4 regions of the Acidovorax sp. LjRoot129 genome follow, and region 4 is predicted to be linked to each of the others. Evidence: predicted binding sites of a transcription regulator. Region 4 holds the regulator's gene; each other region holds the start of a gene.

The links. Region 4 encodes LexA, which represses DNA repair genes until DNA is damaged. Its sites were predicted from a motif close to ACTGTATNNNNATACAGT; they were not measured.
Region 1: the regulator LexA is predicted to act here: its motif matches at 1,623-1,640, upstream of ACSQ3Q_RS16475 (DNA topoisomerase IV subunit B).
Region 2: the regulator LexA is predicted to act here: its motif matches at 2,199-2,216, upstream of recA (recombinase RecA).
Region 3: the regulator LexA is predicted to act here: its motif matches at 2,358-2,375, upstream of imuA (translesion DNA synthesis-associated protein ImuA).

What each region holds. Positions count from the first base shown of each region.
Region 1 covers NZ_CAXUSE020000001.1:3,609,196-3,612,736, reverse strand. The annotation lists gene ACSQ3Q_RS16485 (hypothetical protein) at 9-194, opposite strand; gene ACSQ3Q_RS16480 (MFS transporter) at 197-1,414, opposite strand; gene ACSQ3Q_RS16475 (DNA topoisomerase IV subunit B) at 1,674-3,541, shown strand, end outside.
Region 2 covers NZ_CAXUSE020000001.1:5,323,236-5,326,776, forward strand. The annotation lists gene recX (recombination regulator RecX) at 191-670, opposite strand; gene recA (recombinase RecA) at 1,063-2,139, opposite strand; gene ACSQ3Q_RS24350 (MarR family winged helix-turn-helix transcriptional regulator) at 2,280-2,801, shown strand; gene ACSQ3Q_RS24355 (Clp protease N-terminal domain-containing protein) at 2,856-3,353, opposite strand; gene ACSQ3Q_RS24360 (helix-turn-helix domain-containing protein) at 3,376-3,541, opposite strand, start outside.
Region 3 covers NZ_CAXUSE020000001.1:2,468,852-2,472,392, forward strand. The annotation lists gene ACSQ3Q_RS11300 (HD-GYP domain-containing protein) at 369-1,670, shown strand; gene ACSQ3Q_RS11305 (VOC family protein) at 1,718-2,122, shown strand; gene imuA (translesion DNA synthesis-associated protein ImuA) at 2,405-3,277, shown strand; gene ACSQ3Q_RS11315 (DNA polymerase Y family protein) at 3,237-3,541, shown strand, end outside.
Region 4 covers NZ_CAXUSE020000001.1:2,868,435-2,871,975, forward strand. The annotation lists gene ACSQ3Q_RS13140 (hypothetical protein) at 1-305, opposite strand, end outside; gene ACSQ3Q_RS13145 (asparaginase) at 337-1,299, opposite strand; gene lexA (transcriptional repressor LexA) at 1,382-2,056, shown strand; gene ACSQ3Q_RS13155 (D-2-hydroxyacid dehydrogenase family protein) at 2,925-3,541, shown strand, end outside.

The DNA of each region.
Region 1 (3,541 bases), 740 kb from region 4:
GCACAGACTCAGAAACACGCCCACATCTGGTCGGCCAGCACCACCATGAAGTCGGGCGCGGTGTACATGCCAAACACCATAAGGCAGGCCAGCACCGCCACAGCGCCCGCCAGCCAACGCAGTGCGCGCCGTGGACGCGCGGATGGCGCGTCGGCAGGGCTGGCTTCAACGGCGGTGATGGCGGGTGGGGTCATGGTCAGGCGGGCTGGGGTGTGGTGCGCTGGATCGGGCTTTCCTTGACGGGCAGGTTCACCAGTCCGGCAAACACTCCCAGGCCGATGGCGATGTACCAGACGACATCGTAGCTGCCCGTGGCGTCATACAGATAGCCGCCCAGCCACACGCCCATGAAGCTGCCGATCTGGTGGCTGAAGAAAACGAAGCCGCCCAGCATCGACAAGTGCTGCACGCCAAAGATCTGGGCAATGGTGGCGTTGGTGGGTGGAATGGTCGACAGCCACAGCGTGCCCATGACCGCTGAGAACACATACACCGACAGCGGCGACAGCGGCACGAGCAGGAACACAGTGATCACTGCCGCGCGGGCAAAGTAGATAAAAGCCAGGATGAACCGCTTGGGCATGCGCTGGCCCAAGGTACCGGCCACATAAGTGCCCAGCACGTTGAACAGCCCAATCAGCGCCAGCGCATAGCTGGCCACCTGGGGCGACAGACCGTGGTCCTTGAGGTAGCTGGGCATGTGCACGCCAATGAACACCACCTGGAAGCCACACACGAAGTAGCCGGCCATCAACAGGTTGAAACTGGGGTAGCGGAATGCCTCGCCCAGCGCCTGCACGATGGTCTGCTCGCGTTTGGCCGGGGCCGTGCCGGCAAAGGTGGGTTCGCGCAGGCCAAAAGCCAGCGGCACGATGAGCAGCACCATGAGCGACAGCGCCAGCAGCGCCTGCTGCCAGCCCAGGCCGGCAATCAGCCAGCCCTCCACCGGCACCATGAGGAACTGGCCAAACGAGCCCGCGGCCGCGGCCACCCCCATCGCCCAGGAGCGGCGCTCGGGCGCAATCTGGCGACCCAGCACGCCGTAGATCACCGCATAGGTGGTGCCAGCCTGCGCCGCGCCAATCAGCACACCGGCCGTCAGCGCAAACAGCGTGGGCGTGGGCGACAGCGCCATGCCTGCAAGGCCCAGGCCATACAGCACCGCCCCGCCCATGAGCACCCGGAATGCGCCGAACCGGTCGGCGATCATCCCGGCAAAGATGCCGATCACGCCCCACGAGAGGTTCTGGATCGCAATCGCCAGCGCGAACGACTGGCGCGTCCAGCCCATCTCCTGCGTGATGGGCAAGAGCCACAGCCCGAACCCGTGGCGGATGCCCATCGACAGTGTCACGATGGCCGCGCCGCAGGCCAGCACCTGGAACATGGACAGTTTGGGAGGATTCATATGCATGCGCAGGAATGTAGCCAGATTGCGTGAAACGCGCTGATACACCGCGGACCAATACAGTTGGCAGCGGGGTCGGGCCAAAACCGCCAGCGCGGAACCTTTGGCCGTGTTGCAAGTTTTCCCATAGGCCCCACTGTGGATGGGAGCGCTACCGCTCCGCCCGCCACGGGTCTCTGATGCCGCCATCTGCGGCTTTGACAGCGTTGCCTCTACTGTTTTTCCATCCAGCTGTTGGCCCGGTGCCGCACTACAATCCGCCGCTATGTCTGCCAAACCGTCGTCCGTGTCCACCAGTAGTGAATATTCCGAAGGCTCGATCCGCGTGCTCAAGGGCCTGGAGCCCGTCAAGCAACGCCCGGGCATGTACACCCGCACCGACAACCCCTTGCACATCATCCAGGAGGTGCTCGACAACGCGGCCGATGAAGCGCTGGCCGGCTACGGCAAAAAAATCCGCGTCACGCTGCACGCCGATGGCTCGGTGGGCGTGGAGGACGACGGGCGCGGCATCCCTTTTGGCATGCACCCCGAGGAAAACGCCCCGGTGATCGAACTGGTGTTCACCCGGCTGCACGCGGGTGGCAAGTTCGACAAGGGCAAGGGCGGTGCCTACAGCTTCTCGGGCGGCCTGCACGGCGTGGGCGTGAGCGTGACCAACGCCCTGGCCACGCGGCTCGAAGCCACCAGTTACCGCGAAGGCAAGGCGGCGCGGCTGGTGTTTTCAGCCGGCGATGTGATCGAACCCCTGGTGGCGCGTGCGCTGGAGGTGGCCGAGCGCAAGCAGGGCACCACCGTGCGCGTATGGCCCGACGCCAAATACTTCGAGTCGAGCGCACTGCCCATGGGCGAGTTGACGCACCTCTTGCGCAGCAAGGCCGTACTGATGCCGGGCGTGACAGTGCAGCTCGTCATCGAGAAAACCCGCGATACACAAACCTGGCAGTACAAAGGCGGCCTGCGTGATTACCTCATGCAGACCTTGAACGGCGACCCGGTGATCCCGCTGTTTGAAGGCGAAGGTTTTGCCGACCGCAACAACGAAAGTTTTGCTGAAGGCGAGGGCGCATCCTGGTGCGTGGCCTTCACCGAAGACGGCCAGCCGGTGCGCGAGAGCTACGTCAATCTGATCCCCACCAGCGCTGGCGGCACGCACGAAAGCGGCCTGCGCGACGGCCTGTTCAACGCGGTCAAGAGCTTTATCGAGTTGCACAGCCTGCTGCCCAAGGGCGTCAAGCTTTTGCCCGAAGACGTGTTTGCCCGCGCCAGCTATGTGCTGAGTGCCAAGGTGCTGGACCCGCAGTTCCAGGGCCAGATCAAAGAACGCCTGAACTCGCGCGACGCGGTGCGCCTGGTCTCGGGCTTTGTACGCCCGGCGCTGGAGCTCTGGCTCAACCAGCATGTTGACTACGGCAAGAAGCTGGCCGAGCTGGCCATCAAGGCCGCGCAGACGCGCCAGAAGGCCGGCCAAAAGGTCGAAAAACGCAAGGGCTCCGGCGTAGCCGTGCTGCCCGGCAAACTGACCGACTGCGAGAGCAAGGACCTGGCCCACAACGAAGTGTTTCTGGTCGAGGGCGACTCGGCCGGCGGCAGCGCCAAGATGGGCCGCGACAAGGAAAGCCAGGCCATCCTGCCGCTACGCGGCAAGGTGCTCAACACCTGGGAGGTCGAGCGCGACCGCCTGTTTGCCAACAACGAAATCCACGACATCTCGGTGGCCATCGGCGTAGACCCGCACGGCCCCAACGACACGCCCGACCTGTCGGGCCTGCGCTACGGCAAGGTCTGCATCCTCTCGGACGCCGACGTGGACGGCTCGCACATCCAGGTGCTGCTGCTCACGCTGTTCTTTCGCCACTTTCCCAAGCTCATCGAGACCGGCCACATCTACGTGGCGCGCCCGCCGCTGTTCCGCGTGGACGTGCCTGCGCGCGGCAAGAAACCCGCCGCCAAGATGTATGCGCTGGACGATGGCGAGCTGACTGCCATCCTCGACAAGTGCGCCAAGGACGGCGTGCCCAAAGAGAAGTGCCAGATCAGCCGCTTCAAGGGCCTGGGCGAGATGAACGCCGAGCAGCTCTGGGAAACCACGCTCAACCCCGACACCCGCCGCCTGCTGCCGGTGCAGCTGGG
Region 2 (3,541 bases), 2.5 Mb from region 4:
CGCGTTTTTTTCTAGCGTGCCCTTGTGCCATCGCCGCGCACTGGCCTGGGTCGCAGCCGCCAGAGCAGGGCAAGGCACGCCGGCTGCGCGCGGCCGTCGGCGTGCTGGCGCCTATCGCGCCCATGTAGAACCGATCTGGTGACCGACCCGGAGTGGTCCGGGCTCTCACGCGTCGGCGGCCTCGGAGCGATCATTTGCCGCCGAGATCTTCGCCGTCCAAGTCTTCGCCGGTCTCGCCCCGAATCGCTTTTTGAATCGCAAACATCGTGAAACCACGCGCCATCAGAAAACGGACCTGGCGCGAGCGCTCCTTCACATCCTGCGGCGCCTCGCCAAACTTGCGCTGCCACACGTCGCGGGCGCGCTGCACCTCGGTGGCCAGCAGCGGGGCGGTGGCTTCGCGCACCAGGTCGTCAGACACGCCCTTTGTGCGCAGCTCCTGGGCGAGGCGGGCGGCGCCCAGGCGCGGGCCGCGGCGGTGTACCAGGGACTGGGCGGCGCGCTGGTCGCTCAGCCAGTCGTGCTCCACCAGCCAGTCCAGCAACGCCGTCAGCTCCTCGGGGCTCTCGGCATGCGGCGCCAGCTTGGTGGACAGCTCGCTGCGCGAATGCTCCCGCTGGCTCAGCAGGCGCAGCGCCCGGCCCTTGAGTGACAGCGTGGTGAACCCCATGGCAGGCTGATTGCTCCTAAATTAATAGCTATAAGTGCTTGATTAGCAAGCGATGGAAGGCATTTTTGCTTAAAAATGAGCTGCGATGGCCCCGGGGGGCGCGGCTGCGGTTGCCGCGTCGGGCTGCAAGGCCCTGGGCGCCCGCTCAATGCGGGTCTGCCCGGCGTCTGCGCACCTTGTGGCTTCGCAACTGCGATCGCTCCCAGTTCATGCCTTGTCTGCCGCAGGGTGGAGAACAACGCGGCGAGCAGCCTTGAAAAGAAGAGCTGCTCGCCGCTTTGTTGACCGATCCGCCGGACTTGAACCCATCTGCAGCCTGCCCGTTGCCAGTGCTGTCGGCAGCGGTGCACGCCCCGCCCTCGCGCCTTGCTTTATCACAGCGGCGCCTCGGCTTAGGCTTCAGCAGCAGCCTTGGCCGGTGCCAATGCGGGCGGCAGCAGCGCAATGCCCAGGCTCTCGCGCACCTTGTTCTCGATCTCGCGGGCGAGGTCCGAGTTTTCGCGCAGGAATTCGCGTGCGTTATCGCGGCCCTGGCCGATCTTCTCGCCGTTGTAGGCATACCAGGCGCCCGACTTCTCGACGATCTTGGCGGTTACGCCCATGTCGATGATCTCGCCCTCGCGGCTGATGCCCTCGCCGAACAGGATGTCGAACTCGGCCGTCTTGAACGGGGGCGATACCTTGTTCTTGACCACCTTCACCTTGGTCTCATTGCCGATGGCTTCGTCGCCCTTCTTGATGGTGCCGGTGCGGCGGATATCGAGGCGCACGGAGGCGTAGAACTTGAGCGCATTGCCGCCGGTGGTGGTTTCGGGGCTGCCGAACATCACGCCGATCTTCATGCGGATCTGGTTGATGAAGATGACCATGCAATTGGTCTTCTTGATCGTGGCGGTCAGCTTGCGCAGCGCCTGGCTCATCAGGCGAGCCTGCAGGCCGGGCAGGCTGTCGCCCATCTCGCCTTCGATTTCGGCCTTGGGCGTGAGCGCGGCAACCGAGTCGACCACGATCAGGTCCACAGCGCCGGAGCGCACCAGGCTGTCCACGATTTCCAGCGCTTGCTCGCCGGTGTCCGGCTGGCTGATCAGCAGGTCGGACAGCTGCACACCCAGCTTTTGGGCGTACTGCACATCCAGGGCGTGTTCTGCATCGACAAACGCGCAGGTGCCGCCTTGTTTTTGCATCTCGGCAATTACCTGCAGCGTGAGCGTGGTCTTGCCCGACGATTCCGGGCCATAGATTTCCACCACGCGGCCACGGGGCAGGCCGCCCACGCCCAGGGCGATGTCCAGGCCCAGCGAGCCGGTGGACACCACCTGGATGTCTTCGATAACCTCGCCTTCACCCAGGCGCATGATCGTGCCCTTGCCGAACTGCTTTTCGATCTGGGCCAGCGCCGCCGCCAAAGCCTTCGCCTTTTCGGTGTTCACTGGCAATGCGGGGTTGGTGCCTTTGACTGCGACGTCCATGAAAAACTCCTTGAGAAACAACAGGTTAGATGCTTGCATCGCTCTGCGGTTAATCACAGGCTGGATGCTTGAACAGTATTTTATGCGAGCCGTTGCAATGCATTCAAGCATAATTTAGTCAGTTTGCCTGACCAAATTCCATGTCTGAAAAAATCCTTCTCACACCTGCCGACGACGGCTGGCGCCAGACCCATCTGGGCCGCCTGTTCGGCCATGCGATGCGGCGGTTTGACGCGCGGGTGTTGCAGCTGATGGCACGCAACGTCGAAGTGCCGCTGGCGCTGTCCAACCTGGCGGCGCGCGACCAGGTGACGGCCGCCCATGTGCACATCACCCGCCACCTGGCGCTGCAGGGCGACCGGCTGACCGACCTGGCCCAGCGCGCGGGCATGACCAAGCAGGCCATGGCCAACCTGGTGGACCAGTGCGAAGCCTGGGGGCTGGTGACGCGCGAGGCGGACCCCCTCGATGCGCGCGCCCGGCGCGTGCGGTTCACGCCCACGGGGCTGGCCTGGCTGCAGGCGTTCCGTGACGCGGTGGCGCAGGCCGAAGCCGAGTTCCGCGCCGAAGTGGGCAACGACGTGGCCACCGTGGTGGCGATCGGGCTTGAGGCGTATGCGGGCGGCGACGCACAGTGGCCCGGCCCCAGCCGCACGGACTGACTGGCCGGTGCGCGACCCCACGCCCTTGGACTAAGAAGTCGCGGCGATCTGCGTCTAGGCCTGGGCCTCGGCCCGGGCGGCAGCGGCCAGTTGCGAAGCATCCAGCTGCATCGCCCGCAGCGTGCGCGCGGCCACGCCCTGCGGCATGTCGGCGACCAACGCCACCACGTGTGCGCCGCGCAGCGGCCCGGGCTGCCCCTTGCGCGACTGGGCCAGCGCCTGCACCAGCTCCTCGCCCGAAGGCTGGGCTCGGTAGAGGTTTGGCCGCGCAGCGGTGGTGGGCACGGCCTCCGGCAAGGGCGCCTCAATTCCCAGGCCTTGCAGTGCATCGCGGTACTGCTGCTCGATGGCGGCGGGCACGGCGGCAGGATCGGCGCCCAGGCGCTCGAACGCGCGGCGCGCCGAGCCGTCGGGCAGATCCAGCGCGGCCAAGAGGAAGTGCTCGGCCCCGGGCGCACGGCTGCCGCGGGTGCGGGCGTGGTCCTCGGCGCCAGTACACAGGCGCTGCAGGGTGCGCATGCTTTGCAGGTGGTCACGGATGCGTTGGAACATGGGAATCACAACTCCTTGCGGTTCAGGGGGATGGGGGACGGCCGACCTGGCCTGCCAAGCGCTTGTGGGCGGCCTGTTTGCTCACGCCCAGCGCCTGCGCAATCTGGGCCCACGACCAGCCTTGCTGCAGCGCCGACGCCACGGCCGCCGCTTCAAGCCGGTCGGCCATGAGGCGCAAGGCCACCACG
Region 3 (3,541 bases), 400 kb from region 4:
ATGGGTTGAACTGTACGCGTCGGGGGAGGGGAGAAAAACCCCCTGGTCGCAAACTAACTGTTCCAGTATTGGAAACAATGGGGTCGAAATTCCTCAGGGTTTACCCAAAAATTTGCGGTTCAACACGCCACGGCAATGCGGTTGAGGTGTATCTGTCCTATTGAATTCCGCAAGAGTGAGTGCGCTTCGGTTTCGCCTGTGCAGAGCAAAAACGCCTTATGAAGGGGCGCAGAATTCGTGCTCTCCAACACTCAGGCTTCCCGTCGCGATATGTGTTTTGGCTCAAACCAGGGGGAGTCCGTGCGGCGGCAATTGTTGGAATAGAGCGACCTGCGGTCTTATATTTGCAGCAATCCCTTGGACCACGCATGACTGACTCTTCTGTACCGACAGATATTGAGAACGCAGACAGCCCCCACTATCTGCGCGCTCTGACGGACATGGCTGATCAGCGCACGGTGGTTGCCGGTGCGGCCATCTATACCGACAACGGCATCAAGCTGGTGGAAAAAGGGACCCGCATCGACAGCCGCTTGTATGACCGTTTGGTGCAACACAAGCTGCGCGAACCCATTGACCGGCATTTGTCGGTAGAAGACTCGGTAGACGTGCCTGGCTTGCTGGCAGCGGCCCAAGTGATGGTCGAGCACGAGGCGCTGCCCAACATGCTGGCCCAGGCCCTGGGTTCTGGCGCCCGGCTGCTGGCGCCGCTGCGATCCGTGCCGCTGCCTGCCTCCATAGCCTGCAAGCTCACGGTGATGCGAGAGCAGCGCCCCGAGTTGTTCCAGCACAGCCTGCAGATGGCCACTGTGGCGCTGTTCCTCGGGCTTAAATCTGGCCTGAGCGAACGGGACGGCACCACGTTGGCCGCGGCTGCCCTGTTGCACGATTTGGGTGTGCTGCACATGGACCCTGCATGGAGCGATCCCGACCACAAGGTGGTGGGCGTGCAGCGCAAGCATCTGGTGGCCCATCCCATCACGGCCATGTTGATGATGCGCGATACCCAGGCGTATCCCAGGACGGCGGAGGTGGCGGTGCTGGAGCACCATGAGCGCATGGACGGCAGTGGCTACCCGCGAGGCCTGCAGGGCGCTGACATCAGCCCCATGGGTCAGATCCTGCTGTTGGCGGAAGTGGTCACGGCCTTCTACGAAAAACACGATGACATGCCGGCACAGCGGCTGTCCCTGGTGCTGCGGCTCAACCACCGCAAATTTCCTCCTGCGCTGGTGGCTTGCATCCTGCCCCTGTTGCACGAAGAAGTTGCGCGCGAATCTTCGCTCATGCCCTTGGGCAACGACGCGCAGCATCAGATCGAATTGTTGGCCGAGGCCTTTGCCTACTGGACCAACCTCAAGGCCAGCTTGCCGGGCAGCAAAGCCGTGGTGGGCAGCGCCTTTGCCTTTGCCGATACCCGTTTGCAGGCGCTAGAGAAAACCCTGCTCGAATCCGGTTCTCATCCTCAGCAGCAAAGCGAACTCATTTCCCACTTGCAAAGTGATGTGATGGGCATGGCCGAAGTGGGGCTGGTAAGCCGCGAAGCCTTATGGCAGCTGCAAAGCATCCTGAACGCCTGCCATCGCCGCTGGCCCCAGCTGTCGGACCGGGCCACTCCGCAAGATGCTGTGGTGGCCGACTGGTGTGACTGGGCGCTGCGCCGGTTGTAGAAAGGCAAGGCTGCCGCCAGCGGTGTGCCAAAACTCAGGAGCTCTCCATGATCGACCACACGGGTATCAACGTGAGTTCACTGGCCCGCAGCCGACCGTTCTACGAATCCGTCCTGGCGACCTTGGGCTACGGCGTGCGGCGGGCTATGGAGGACGCCGTCGGATTTGGCGCCCGGGAGCCTCAGCCGGGAGATGATCCGCACGGCGATTTCTGGATTTCTGAAGGCCCTCCGTTCACTCCGCGGTGCCACATGGCCTTTCGCGCGACCAGTGAAGCCCAGGTGCTGGCATTTCACCGGGCCGCGTTGGCGGCAGGCGGGCAAGACAACGGCGCGCCGGGCCTGCGCACCCGCTACCACCCGCGCTACTACGCCGCTTTTGTGTTCGATCCCGACGGCTACAACATCGAGGCGGTGTTCCATGAAAGCGGGCCGGGTGCTGCGGCCGCGTAGACCGTGTAAAGCGCGTTGATGCGCTGAGCACCTTGGAGGCTCCGCCGGGGGGGCGGTGGTGCTATCGGCCCCTTGCTGCTCTACGCCAAGGAGCCTCTGACTGGGTGGAAAGGGGGCTCAATTCCGAGCGCGTGACTCAGGCTAAAACAGGAAAACCTCAAAAAAGAGAGCGCCAGCGTCCACCCCCTGGCGGCTTGTGAGTCCTCCGCGTCATCTTCTTTGATGGCAGCAAAATACTGGTTATATTTACAGTATTCATGCTTTCGGAAGCCCACTTTTTCCATGTCTGCGCCCCGCCTTTCCTGCCGGATTGCTGCATCCGACCTGCCGTCTGCCGTTCCCGGCGTCTGGCATGCCGATGCGCTGGGTGCGGGTGCGCAGCCGACACAGCCCTCGGGCTACACGCTGCTGGATGAACAGCTCCCGGGCGGGGGGTGGCCGGTGGGGGCGCTGAGTGAAGTGTTGCAGCCGCTGCCGGGTTTTCATGAGTGGCAGTTGGTGCTGCCCGCACTGGCGCAGGCCCTGGCAGCCCGTGCAGGCACCGTGGTCGGGGTGGCACCGCCGTATGAGCCCTTTGGCCCGGTGCTGCAATCTCAAGGGCTGGCGGCCCATCGGCTGTGCCTGGTGCGGGCCGATGCGGCCTCTGCCCTGTGGGCGGCAGAGCAGGCCTTGCGATGCCGCGATGTGCTGGCCGTGATGGCTTGGCTCCCGCAGGTCCAGCCTGCGGCGCTGCGCAGGTTGCAGTTGGCGGCTGCACAGCAACACCAGCTACTGTGGGTTTTCAGGCCTCTGTCTGCCGCACCGCAGGCGTCACCGGCCTTGCTGCGCTTGCAGGTGCAAGGGCTGGAGAGGGCGGCCGGGGCGTCTACCTTTCCGGGCATGCAGGTGCAGATCCTCAAACGCCGGGGTCCGCCTCTGGAGCATGGGCTCGATCTGCCTGGATGCCACCCGCGGATGGCCCAGGCGCTGTCCGCCCAGGCCGCACGCAGGCAGGCCATGCAGGAGGCCGCACAGGGCATGGCGATGGTCCAGGTCCAGCGCGCGCAGCTACTGCGCAGCGTGGACCGGGGTTCGGCTCCTGCGCTTGCAGCCGCAAGGCCAGAGGGGAGGGGGCATGCACTGGATCGCGTTGCCACTGCCGCAATGGGCGGCTGAGGAGCCGGTGGCCCTGGCCAACGCCGGCGCCGTGGGCTGGTGGGCACTGCGCTTTACGCCGCGGGTGGCGCTGGTGGACAACGAGGCTTTGCTGCTGGAAGTCTCTACCACCGAGCGCCTCTGGGGTGGGCGCGACGCCTTGATGGCACAGATTTGCGAGGCCTGGTCGATGGCGGCTGCGGGCACTGGGATGGGTGCGGCGACAGTTGCCGTTGTCGCAACTGCAACTGTTGGCTCTGGCTCTGGCTCTGGCTCTGGCTCTGG
Region 4 (3,541 bases):
CACGCCGCATTGCAGCCCGCAAGCATTAACAACAGCATCTTCAAGGTAAATGCACGGCTGGCGAGCAGTTCGGCAGGCTGGGTGGCAAACATCAACAGACCGGATGCGGCGGCCAGCGCAAATCCGCACAGCGCCACCGACAGGCTCAAGCGCGCGAGATCCTTGACCGGCAAACCCGCCCCCCGGCCAAACACCCGCAGCTCCAGCAACACCAGGTTGCCCAGCAGCATCGCAATCCCCACGATGTGTGCCACTTCCAGAGCCGGGTAGGCCCAGGCATGGGTCTTGAGGGAGGCGAGGAACATGGCGACGGGTGGGTGGGTGGCTAAGTGGCGGTTAATGCTGAAGAAGGTCGAGCATCAGCGAGATCCGGGCCTTCACCGGCGACAGCCCGCGCGAATCGGGCAACGCATCCCCCGGCTTGGGCAGCACCTGTCCCTCCGGGCAGCGCGTAGCACGCACCACCCGCACGCCCACGTCCTGCGCCCGCAGCAGCGCCGCCTCCAGCGCGTGGTGGATGGTGCCGTTACCGGTGCAGGCAACCACAAGGCCCTGCACCCCGTCGCGCACCAGTGCGTCTACCAAAGCGCCGGTAGCGCCCGCGTGGCTCACGACGATCTCGACCCGGGGCCATATCTGGATGTTTGCTATGCTTTTAATAGCTGATAGTGCTTTTGCATCAAGCGCTAGCGGCCAATTTTGTGCCAAACGAGCCGTCCCCTCCTCCACCCACCCGAGGGGGCCGGCCTCCCCGGAGCTGAAGGCATTGACGCGGTACGGATGCACTTTCTGAATTTGCCGGGCGCCGTGGATTTCACCCGCCGCCACCAAAAGCACGCCCCGCGCACCAGGGGTTGTTGCCACGGCCATGGCGTCCAACAGGTTCTGAGGCCCGTCGGGTGTGAGCGCGGTAGCGGGCCGCATGGCGCAGGTCAACACCACCGGCTTGGAGCGTGTGTCGAGCGCCTCGTGCAAAAACCAGGCGGTTTCTTCGAGGGTGTCCGTGCCGTGGGTGATTACCACCCCCTGCACGGCCGGGTTCTGCAAATGGTGTGCGCAGCGCAGGGCGAGCGCCTGCCAGACGGCCGTGTCCATGTCCTTGCTGTCGATCTGGGCTACCTGCTCGGCCTGCAGCAAAGCGCCACTGGCGGCCAATGCCAAGCCGGGGGCTGCGGCCAACAGCTGCTCCACACCGACCTGCGCTGCGGTGTAGCCAATGTTGTCGCCGGCCAGCGCAGAGGTCCCGGCGATGGTCCCGCCTGTGCCCAAAACCACAATTTTTTGCCCACTCACTTGCATACTCCGAAAAACTGGTGAAAAATACAGTTACTGGATTAAAAAACAGTTGTGCGCCACTGTAGCGTCTTCACCGGAAAGCACCATGCTCGACAACCCGAAACTGACCGCCCGCCAACAGCAGATCCTGGACCTCATCCAGACCGCCATTGCCCGTACCGGTGCGCCCCCAACCCGCGCGGAAATCGCCTCGGAGCTGGGCTTCAAGTCGGCCAATGCTGCTGAAGAGCATCTGCAGGCACTGGCCCGCAAAGGGGTGATCGAGCTGGTCAGTGGCACGTCGCGCGGCATCCGGCTGCGCAGCGAAACGGTGCGCTCCATCAACGCAGCCCGCGGCAATCAGTTCAGCCTGCCCATCCCCGGCCTGTCCCAACTGGTGCTTCCCCTTGTGGGCCGCGTGGCGGCGGGCTCGCCGATTCTCGCGCAAGAACATGTCGACCAAACCTACAGCGTGGAAAACAGCCTCTTCCAACACAAGCCCGACTACCTGCTGAAGGTCCGCGGCATGTCGATGCGCGACGCCGGCATCATGGACGGTGACCTGCTAGCCGTGCAGTCCACACGCGAAGCACGCAACGGCCAGATCATCGTGGCCCGCCTGGGGGACGACGTCACCGTCAAGCGCCTGCGCCGCACAGCCACTGCCATCGAACTGCTGCCTGAAAACCCTGACTACCCCGTGATCGTGGTGCAACCCGGCGAGCCCTTCGAGATTGAAGGCCTGGCTGTCGGTTTGATCCGCAACACCATGCTCATGTAGGCCTTGCGCCTTTACCGCACCGCAGGTGGCGGGCGTTTGGTGTGCCGGCAAAACCGGTACGCCAGCCCTGCGGTGCCGGTTTCGTTGCAATCCTGCCTATGTCCAACCCCCGAACTTCGGAGATTTCACATGGGAATTGCCTTGTCCACTCTGGCTTTTTTGTCGTCCTCGCTGCGCGCATTCCAACGCTGGCTGCGGGATACGCCCAACCTCGAACAACCGTCTGCGGTAGCAGCGCTGCCCTCCCGCGAAAACCCTGGAAGCGGTAGCAACAAGGCCACCACGGGCGCCAAAGTCCAAGGCCGCCCGTCAGCAGCCCCCGGCCCACGCCCCTTGCGTGGAAACTGGCCTTTTACGGTAGGCCCGCAGACCCCGCCTGCAGAGACTCCATCCTGCCCTCAAAACGGGACGGGCAGGACATCGGTTCCAGCACTCCCAGAGCGGAACCTTGGCATGGCGCGAGGCTGCGGTAGCGCTGTTGCAAGATCGGTAGCTGAAACAGGCGCCCGCACTACGAAGGTTGTGCGCAAGGCTTCGGTGTCGGGCGCAGGCCGCTTGGTGATCGCAGGCCGGATGGCCGACGTGTGCGCAGAGCTGGACCGTATGGTGGCATCCGAGGCGGCATTGCGAACCTGCTGAGAACCGATCTACGCCTGCGTGTACGAACAGCGATGTTTGCTGGCTGTGTATCTTCAGGTGGGCGCTGACGCATGCAGGGTGGCAGCCGTTCACGCATGCCGAGGTTCGTGAACCTGCGTTGGCGGTTCCAGGGCGCAGCTCAACAATCCGTCACCAAAACACCGCCGTTTGACGTGCAGGAACCATTCCCGGCGCCTTGCACGTTGCCACGCCAAGGCACAATGTCGGGATGAACATCGTGATCCTCGACGACTACCAGGACGCAGTCCGCAAGCTCCACTGCGCTTCCCGGCTCGACGCGTACACCGCCAAGGTCTACACCAATACAGTCAAAGGCCTGGGCCAGCTTTCCGTCCGCCTCAAGGACGCTGACATCATCGTGCTGGTGCGGGAACGCACCCAGATCACGCGCCAATTGGTAGAAAAGTTGCCCCGGCTCAAGCTCATCGCTCAGACCGGCAAGGTCGGCGGCCACATCGACGTGCAAGCCTGCACCGAGCGGGGCATCGCAGTGGCCGAGGGGGTGGGCTCTCCGGTGGCGCCTGCAGAGCTGACCTGGGCCCTCGTCATGGCGGCCATGCGCCGGTTGCCGCAGTACATCTCCAACCTCAAACATGGGGCTTGGCAGCAGTCGGGCTTGAAGACCGCGTCCATGCCCGCCAACTTTGGCCTGGGCAGCGTGCTGCGCGGCAAGACGCTGGGCGTCTGGGGCTATGGGCGCATCGGCCAGCTCGTGGCGGGCTATGGCCGGGCCTTTGGGATGAACGTGCGTGTGTGGGGCCGTGAGGCTTCACGCGCCCAGGCGTTGACGGATGGCTACCAGGCTGCGACCACACGCGAGGAATT